2 regions of the uncultured Acetatifactor sp. genome follow, and region 2 is predicted to be linked to the other one. Evidence: riboswitches for the same ligand, from Rfam matches in the RefSeq annotation. Region 2 holds a riboswitch; the other holds the start of a gene.
The links. A riboswitch is a leader RNA that binds a small molecule or an ion and turns the genes downstream of it on or off. The one in region 2 is predicted to bind FMN.
Positions count from the first base shown of each region.

Region 1 (4,590 bases), on a different contig from region 2:
CGCCCAGCACGGCCGTGGAGAAGGGGATGTTCGCCACCGTGTACACATCCAGGCCCTGCCGCTCAAAGCCCGGCTTCTTCCCCACGTTCACTTTCAGCAGCAGGTCTCCTGGGCTGCCGCCTCTTCCCCGGGCGCCTTTTCCTCTCAGGCGTATGCTCTTCCCGTCATCGATCCCCGCAGGAATCCGCACACGCAGGGACTGCCGGCCCGCCCCCTCCCCCGTGTCCAGGCGGAGGGTCTTCTCGCACCCGAAGGCCGCCTCCTCAAAGCTGACGGAAATCTCCGCCCGCAGGTCCGCGCCGCCCCTTCCGAACCCCTCCCCGAGGTCTTCGCCGAACATGCTCTTCAGGATATCGTCCATGCCGTCGCTTCCGAAGCGGTATTCATAGCGGTATCCGCCTCTGTCCCCGCTGCCGTAAGCCCGGCGGGCCTCCTGCCCTCCGCAGGCACCGGAGCCTCCGAAGCCATACATGTCTTCAAACGGATTTCCCCGGGAACCGGCATCCTGCGCCCCGCTGCCGTCGAAGGCGGCATGGCCGAACCGGTCGTAGAGCCTGCGCTTCTCGGGGTCGCTCAGGATTTCGTAGGCCTGGGTGGCCTCTTTGAATTTCTCTTCCGCCCGGGCGTCGCCTGCGCTGGTATCCGGGTGGTATTTTTTCGCCAGCTTCCGATATGCTTTCTTTATGGTCTTGTCGTCCGCGCCGCGCTCCACTCCCAGCACCGCGTAGTAATCTCTTTTCGCTGCCATCTTATTCCTCCCGTCTCCGCGTCAGCCTCCGGTTCCCCTGCACGGCCTCCGGCCCACATGCCGCCTGCGCCTGCCCCGCTGGGGAATGGGCAGGCAGGTGTCCAGCGGCCCGTACAGCAAGACACCCCGCAGCGTCTCCTGCGGGGTATCCTGGCGGCCTGTGCAAAACATTATCCCTCGATGGAGATGTAATGCTTCTTCTCCTCCACTGCCTTCTTCTCCTCCTTGGGGATATGGAAGGTCAGGATGCCGTTCTCGTACTTGGGGTGGATGTCCTCCTCGGTCACATGCTCCCCTACGTAGAAGCTGCGGCTCATGCTCCCGGCGTAGCGTTCGCGCCTGACATAAGTCCCCTTCTCATCCTTCTCGTCCTTGTTCAATCCCTTGGCGGCGCTGACGGTGAGGTTGCCGTTCACAAGCTCCATCTGAATCTCGTCCTTTTTGAAGCCCGGCAGGTCGATGTCCACCTCGTAGCCGCCCTCCGTCTCCTTCACATCAGTCTTCATCAGGTTCCTGGCGTGCTTGCCGTACAGCGTCCTGTCGATGTCAGGGAATGATGGAAACGCGAAATCCTCCATAAAGCTGTCGAACAAATTATCTCTGAAAATACTGGGCATCATCATAAGTCATGTCTCCTTTCTGCATCTGCACTTTGCTATCCTCCGGCGCTGTCCTGGCTTTGTGAAGCGCCGGTTCCTTTGAACCCGGGATCCGATCGGCTCCTGCCTTTCGTTTTCTCTGTTCCCTTGTTCTATTCGTACTATAACACTTATTTTAGCACTCGTCAAGAGGGAGTGCTAACAATTTCTGTGAAGATTCTGTGAACTGTACAGGCTTTATCTTTCCCGGAATCATTATAGAATATGAGAAGCTTTTCAATGGGTTCTGTCCTCCCGCAAAATGTTGTTGACCATGCCATGCCACCCGTGCTATAATCCTTTCAACAACTGAATAGCAGGAATGTCTTCAGGGCAGGGTGACTCTTCTCGGATGTCTGTGGTCTGAGAAGCAAGAATTCCCGATCGGCGGTGATAGTCCGCGGGCGCACATGCGCGGGGTTCGGTGAAATTCCGGAACCGACGGTATAGTCCGGATTAAAGAAGGTGTGTCGGAATGGCCAGATGGTATCTGGCTTTTGTCTGCACTCTTTTTTGTCCGCCTGTGAACTGCTCTGTAGGCAATTTCGATGCACCTGAAACGAAAAAAATGACACCTGAAAGGCCTTTCGCCGCTTTCAGGTGTCATTACATTTCAGGAGGTATCCATATGAAACACACAAGCACTAAGAAACTGACCACCCTGGGCCTGCTGTGCACGCTGGCCTACATCGCCACCGTCTTTGGCCGCGTCCCGCTGATCCTGTTCCTGAAGTACGATCCCAAGGACGTCGTCATCGTCATCGGCGGGCTGCTCTTCAGCCCCTTGACCGCCCTGGCCATCAGCGTCATCGTGTCCGTCACGGAGATGTTCACCGTCAGCAGCACCGGCTTCTGGGGCTGCCTGATGAACGTCATCTCCAGCTGCGCCTTCGCCTGCCCCGCCGCCTATGTCTATGGGAAAAGGCGCAGGCTGTCCAGCGCCCTGGGAGGGCTGCTTGGCGGATGGGGCTGCCAGGTGGCGGTGATGATGCTCTGGAATTACCTGGTTGCTCCGGTGTACATGGGGTATTCCAGGGAGGCGGTGGCGCAGCTGCTGCTTCCGGCCTTCCTGCCCTTTAATGTGATCAAAGGGGGACTGAACGCGGGGATCGCACTGCTTTTATACAAGCCCGTAGTCACTGCTCTGCGGCGCTCCCATCTGGCGGAGGCCCTCCCCGCTTCGGAACCTGCCGGAAAAATGCGGTTCCGTCCCGGGGCATTCCTGACTGCCCTGTTCCTCCTGGCAAGCTGTCTCCTGTTGTTCCTCTCCCTGCGAGGCGCTTTTTAGGGGGCCTGGTATCCCTTGCACACATCCACCCATCCCGCGTGGCCGGAGCATTCCTCCAGCTCCGGGATGGTGAGCTCTATGGCGCTGTTGGAGCTGCCGCAGGCGGGGAATACCGTCTCGAAGCGCTTCAGGGACACGTCCAGGTATACCGCCACGCCCGGGTTCACCGCAAAGGGACATACGCCGCCCACGGCATGGCCCACCATGGCCTCCGCCTCCTGGGGCGAGAGCATCTTGGCCTTGGCGGCGAACTTCGCCTTGTACTTGGCATTGTCGATTTTCGCGTCCCCGGCGGCCACCACCAGCACCGCGCGGCCCTCCACCAGGAAGGAGAGTGTCTTCGCGATCCTCTCAGGCTGGCAGTGCAGGGCCTGGGCCGCCAGCTCCACGGTGGCGCTGGACATGTCCAGTTCCAGGACCCTCTCTTCCATGCCGTAGTTTCTGAGATATGCTTTTACTTTCTCGATTGCCATGCTGTTCCTCCAAAATGTAGTCTGGTTTTGTATCTCGATATTATTTCGCCGTCTTTTGGATCGTCTCAATGATCCAGCAGGTGCATATCACGATTGCGGCGACAATCAAAAGCCCCGCAAACCCCACGGCAGCGATTGCCAGATTGTTTGCGATAAAAGGGAAAAAGCTGAACATGGCGCCCACATACCATAAGACAAGGTACAATACAAGGATACATACCGCATTTCTTTCCGTTTCTTTCATAACAGCCCTCCTCCGGGAATTCTGCAAATTTTGTAAATTGCCATACTTGATTATAAAATATTTGTCCGGGGTTTACAATGTATATTAGAGCGTTTTTTCGAATCTGTATCGACGGCGTTCCTGTTCACAGGTGCCTCCGCGAAGTGTTTCGCGCGCCAAAATGAGCGTACTCTGCCCACTTCAGGACAATAGAATTCTGCCTTTTAATTCTGTTGTGTATGCATCATGTTGCTGTGAGCGGCGAAGCCGTGAACAGTATTATATTGACATGGTTTCGATCTTATCATATAATGGCTTTGGTTAGTTATCACTAACTAAAGTATAGAAACGGAGGTCACACAATGCCATTCGAAACTTTACAGGGAATCCTGCTTCCCTTTCTCGGAACTGTCCTGGGCGCTGCCTGCGTGTTCGTCATGCGGAGCGCGCTTCCCCCGGCGGTGCAGAGATCCCTCACCGGCTTCGCCGCAGGGGTCATGGTGGCGGCATCCGTCTGGAGCCTGCTGATCCCCGCCATGGAGGAGGCGGAGCATCTGGGGCAACTGGCCTTCCTCCCGGCGGTGGCCGGGTTCTGGCTGGGCATCCTGTTCCTGCTCCTGCTGGACAGGACTATCCCCCATCTGCACCGGGACAGCGCATCGCCCGAGGGGCCCCGCACCAGGCTGGGACGCACCGCCATGCTGGTGCTGGCGGTGACCCTCCACAATATCCCCGAGGGCATGGCGGTGGGCGTGGTGCTGGCGGGCTGGATGGCCGGGGACGAGACGATCTCCCTGACCGGGGCCCTGGCCCTATCCATCGGCATCGCCCTCCAGAACTTTCCCGAAGGGGCGATCATCTCCATGCCTCTGCGGGCGGAGGGCGCAGGGAAGAAGCGGGCCTTTCTCTACGGCGTCCTCTCCGGCGTGGTGGAGCCCCTGGCCGCCCTGCTGACCATCCTGGCCGCAGGGCTCATCCTTCCGGCCCTGCCCTATCTGCTGAGCTTCGCGGCAGGGGCCATGATCTACGTGGTGGTGGAGGAGCTGATTCCGGAAGCCTCCGCCGGGGAGCACTCCAATCTGGGGACGCTGGCCTTCGCGGCGGGGTTCACGGTGATGCTGGCCCTGGACGTGGCCCTGGGCTGAGGGCTGAAGCCGTACGCGTCAGGATTTCCGCCTGGTTGATCCGGAAGGCCCTTGCGGAAAATATGGCCTCCTCTT
Region 1 covers NZ_CAPDXS010000016.1:24,215-28,804, reverse strand. Annotated here, with positions in the region: gene Q2B33_RS04375 (DnaJ C-terminal domain-containing protein) at 1-748, opposite strand, end outside; gene Q2B33_RS04370 (Hsp20/alpha crystallin family protein) at 919-1,371, opposite strand; FMN riboswitch at 1,707-1,857, shown strand; gene Q2B33_RS04365 (ECF transporter S component) at 2,015-2,674, shown strand; gene Q2B33_RS04360 (YbaK/EbsC family protein) at 2,671-3,147, opposite strand; gene Q2B33_RS04355 (hypothetical protein) at 3,188-3,391, opposite strand; gene Q2B33_RS04350 (ZIP family metal transporter) at 3,733-4,515, shown strand.
Region 1: another riboswitch for FMN. It lies ahead of Q2B33_RS04365 (ECF transporter S component); the one in region 2 lies ahead of Q2B33_RS09210 (ECF transporter S component).

Region 2 (4,590 bases):
AAGTCACGGGCCTGCCCAGGGCCGTGAGCTTCTCCAGCAGCTCTTCTATGTCGATCGGAGTCTGGGGAATGACCGTGTGCAGCCCAAAGCCCTCCCCCTCCGGCAGGAATTCGCAGGCCGCGGCGTATACCTGGTTCCGCCTGGCATCCATCAGAGGGCAGACCAGCCTGTCCGTCCCCCAGAGGTTCCATGCCAGCCCCTCCAGGGTGGGCACCTCCACCAGAGGCTTCCCCAAAGCAAGGCCCAGCCCCTTGGCGGTGGCGGAGCCGATGCGCAGCCCCGTGAAGGAGCCGGGGCCGGAGGCTATGGCTATGGCATCGATGGTGTCCATGTCCAGCTCCACCATGTCCCGCAGCTCCTCCAGCATGGGCAAGAGGGTCTGGGAATGCGTCTTCTTATGATTCGTGGTGTATTCCGCCACCAATGCATCGTCCTCCACGATGGCTACGCTGGCCACCAGGCCGGAACTGTCCATCCCTAATATCTTCATATCTTCCTTCCCGCTATGTCCTCTAACAGCACATCCAATCACTTGGAAAATCTTTTCACATGGATGCGTCTATAGTCGAAGCCTTTTTCCAGATCCTTTTCTATGGTCACCTGTATGGAATCCTCCGGCAGAATCTCCTCTATCAGATTGGCCCATTCTATGAGGCAGACTCCCTCCCCGTAAAAGCAGTCCTCATAGCCGATCTCCTCCATCTCCTCCACATCCGCGATGCGGTAGACGTCGAAATGGTAGAATGGCATCCTGCCGTCCTCATATACCTGCAATATCGTAAAGGTAGGGCTGTTCACCGGGCCTTCCACGCCCAGGCCTCTGGCGAATCCCTGGGTGAACACGGTCTTGCCCACCCCCAGGTCCCCGGTCAGGGTATAGACCTGCCCCGGCGCGCATATCTCTCCCAGACGCTGCCCCAGCGCGGCCGTGTCCGCTGCGGATCGGGACTCCAGAACCGCCGTCTTATCCGTATCAAATTCTTCCATTATCTTTTTTACGTCTATATCCATTCGCTTCCCTGTCTGTCCGAAGCCGTGGCCTGCGTGGACGTGCGGCATCGTGCCCGCCCGCTTCCGCCCTGCAGTTTATTTCCAGCCCGTGCCCTGTCCCTCTGTGCTCCGCCGTCCCGCGGCCTGTCTCCCGCTTCCCTGCTGTCCCGAAAGCCTCAGGCGCGTATCTTCACCTTGGCCGGGGGCATATGAGTGGAAATCATCTCGATCACCGCCGCCTGCCGGTCTCCCAACTGGCGCCTGGGGAAGATCGTCCCATTGACGGGCGAGGTGTAGAGGATGATGCTCCGGCTGGTGGACACCGCCTTGTGCATGTATTCCCATGCCATCTTCTCCTGGGCATCCCCCTGGGAGATGGTCAGTCCCTCGTCGTCCAAAGTATAGTGAAGCGGCTCTTGGAATGCGGCATTGGAGAGGATCTGGCTCCTGCTCCTCAAAAAAAGCGTCCATGGCAGATAGAGCAGCATCACCAGCCCCAGAACGATGAAGATCCACTGCTTCGTGGCCAGGGCGAACAGAATCAGAACCCCGCCGAAAGCGCTGCCCAGGATGCCCGCCGGGCTGTTGTAGGAATGCCGCAGCATGTAGTCGTATAAATCCCCTGCTTCTATCTTGATGGTCAGTTCCAGCATACTTCTCCCCTGCCGCCCGAAATCGGCCTGTCGCATTTTATTCCACGAAAAAGCACCCACAGAGCAGGTGCTTTTGTGTCCATCTGTCATTTTACTCTAAAAATCCGAAAAAAGCAAGAAATTTTACTGCAGCCTTCCCTCAATGCGGCGGATCTCAGCCGTATCCTGTCCGGCTTTGATGATGGGGCTCAGGGGTTTGTAGATCAGCAGCGTCACCAGGGACACGCCGGCTCCCTTGATCAGGTTCAGAGGCGCCACGCAGGCCACCACGAAGCTGATGATGCCTCCCTCCGCCAGGGGGTTCACGGCGCTGCCCATCTCCAGCAGGCTCTCCAGGGGCATGCCGTAGAGCTTGGAGAACGCCGGAAGGAGATAGACGGCGTTGAAGGCGGTGCCGAACACGGTGAGGATGGCGGTGCCGACGGCGCAGGCCGCAATCGCCGTCTTCCTGCTCTTATGGAAGGCATAGATGGCGGAGGCGGGCAGGATGAAGCTGCAGCCGATGACGAAGTTTGCCAGGTCGCCCACAAAGGCTGTGGAAGTCCCCTTGATGAAGAGCTTCAGCAGGATCTTGATGAACTCCATCATCACCCCTGCCGCCGGGCCGAAGGCGAAAGCTCCCACCAGAATGGGCAGCTCGCTGAAGTCCAGCTTGTAGAAGCCGGGGGCGAAGGGCAGCGGGAAGTCGAACAGATGCAGGATCATGGCGATGGCAGAGAACATGCCGATCATGGCCAGCTTCCTGGTGGTGAAGACCGGCCCTGTCACACCGTTCTTTTTCCCGGCGGCCTTCTCCAGCAGCAGCGCCGCGATGAATACCAGCATGATGATCATAAAGAAGCTCAGGACATACATGGCGTTCTCCGCCACATTTTGGAACAGTTCGTTCATTTTACTTTTCCTCCACTTTTCTAAAGATTGTTTTGGAAAATTCTCCTCTGCGCGGGCCTGCGCATGAAAAAGCCCCGAACCGTGACGATTCGGGGCGGGTTTCCATACCTCTGTGCACAGGATGTACTTCCAGGGCAGCCTGCTGCAGCCAGGACATGCCGCCTGAAATAAACCTGTGACAGATACTTCTTCTTTCATCCAGACTTTACTGTTGGTTCCGGACTTTCACCGAATCAGCCGTGGCGGGCCTGGGCGCTTTGCCCTTCGCCTGTCACGGGTCGCGGACTGTACCGCCAGTAGGGAATTCCGCCTGCGGGACATGCATCCGCATCCCGCAGAGGTCACCCGACCCCGAAGAATTTTCTTTTATTCCCGCGAGCAATGAGTCAAGCGGCCGTGCTTGCACGGCCAGTTGGCGAATGCCGCGAGGGTCAAATACCCTGTTGCTTGCAGCAGGGTATTTGATTTGACAGAAATCATTATAATCCCGTTTCCCGGCATTGTCAATCTAAAAACTTCGGATATTTTTGAAAAAGTGTCCGCCAAAAGAAAGAGGAAGCTATTAGGAGACCTTAAGAGGCCACCGCGTTCCCGGTATAGAGCTGGTAATACTTCCCCTTCTGCTCCATGAGCTCATCGTGGGTGCCCCGCTCGATGATGCGGCCCTGCTCCAGGACGATGATGCAGTCGCTGTTGCGTACCGTGGAGAGCCTGTGGGCGATGACGAAGTTCGTCCGTCCCTTCATCAGCGCGTCCATGCCCTGCTGCACCAGCTTCTCCGTCCTGGTGTCGATGGAGCTGGTGGCCTCGTCCAGGATCAGTACCGGGGGATCCGCGATGGCGGCCCTGGCGATGGCGAGGAGCTGCCTCTGGCCCTGGCTTAAGTTGGCCCCGTCCCCGTGGAGCATGGTGTCATAGCCGTCCGGGAGCCTTACGATGAACCCGTGGGCATTGGCCAGCACCGCGGCCTTCTTCACCTCGGAGTCCGTGGCGTCCATCTTGCCGTAGCGGATGTTCTCCATGACGGTGCCGGTGAACAGGTGGGTGTCCTGGAGCACGATTCCCAGGGAGCGCCGCAAATCCGCCTTTTTGATCTTGTTCACGTTGATATTGTCGTACCGTATCTTTCCGTCCTGAATATCGTAGAACCGGTTGATCAGGTTGGTGATGGTGGTCTTGCCCGCGCCGGTGGCCCCTACGAAGGCAATCTTCTGGCCGGGCTTGGCATGGAGCACGATGTCGTGGAGGATCATCTTGTCGTCATTGTAGCCGAAGTCCACGCCGTCGAACACCACGTCCCCGGTGAGCTCCACGTAGGTGGTGGTATTGTCCGCCTTGTGGTAATGCTTCCAGGCCCAGAGCCCCGTGCGCTCCCTGCTCTCCCTCAGCTCGCCGTCCGCGCCCCGCACGGCGTTCACCAGCTCCACGTAGCCCTCGTCCACCTCCGGCTTCTCGTCCATGAGCTTGAAGATCCTGTCCGCGCCGGCCAGGGCCATGATGATGCTGTTGAACTGCATGCTCACCTGGTTGATGGGCATGTTGAAGGATTTGTTGAAGTTCAGGAAGCTGGCCAGGCCCCCCAAGGTCAGCCCGGACACGCCCGTGATGGCCAGGATGCCGCCCACCACGGCGCAGACCACATAGCTTAAGTTCCCCAGCTGGGCGTTCACCGGCATCATGATGTTGGCGAAGCGGTTGGCCTGGTAGGCGCTCTCGAAGAGCTGGTCGTTGAGCTCGTTGAACTGCTTCAGGCTCTCCTGCTCATGGCAGAACACCTTCACCACCTTCTGGCCGGTCATGGTCTCCTCCACACAGCCGTTCACCGCGCCGATGGCCTTCTGCTGGGCCAGGAAGTAGCGGCTGCTCAGGCCCCCGATTTTCTTGGTGGCCACCAGCATGATTCCCACCATCAGCAGGGTCACCAAAGTCAGCGGGATGTCCAGCACCAGCATGCAGGCGAAGACGCTGACCACGGTGATGGCGCTGTTGATCATCTGGGGGATGCTCTGGCTGATCATCTGGCGCAGGGTGTCGATGTCGTTGGTGTACATGGACA
Region 2 covers NZ_CAPDXS010000042.1:5,985-10,574, forward strand. Annotated here, with positions in the region: gene tsaB (tRNA (adenosine(37)-N6)-threonylcarbamoyltransferase complex dimerization subunit type 1 TsaB) at 1-490, opposite strand, end outside; gene tsaE (tRNA (adenosine(37)-N6)-threonylcarbamoyltransferase complex ATPase subunit type 1 TsaE) at 529-987, opposite strand; gene Q2B33_RS09205 (YcxB family protein) at 1,167-1,643, opposite strand; gene Q2B33_RS09210 (ECF transporter S component) at 1,767-2,534, opposite strand; FMN riboswitch at 2,717-2,897, opposite strand; gene Q2B33_RS09215 (ABC transporter ATP-binding protein) at 3,107-4,590, opposite strand, start outside.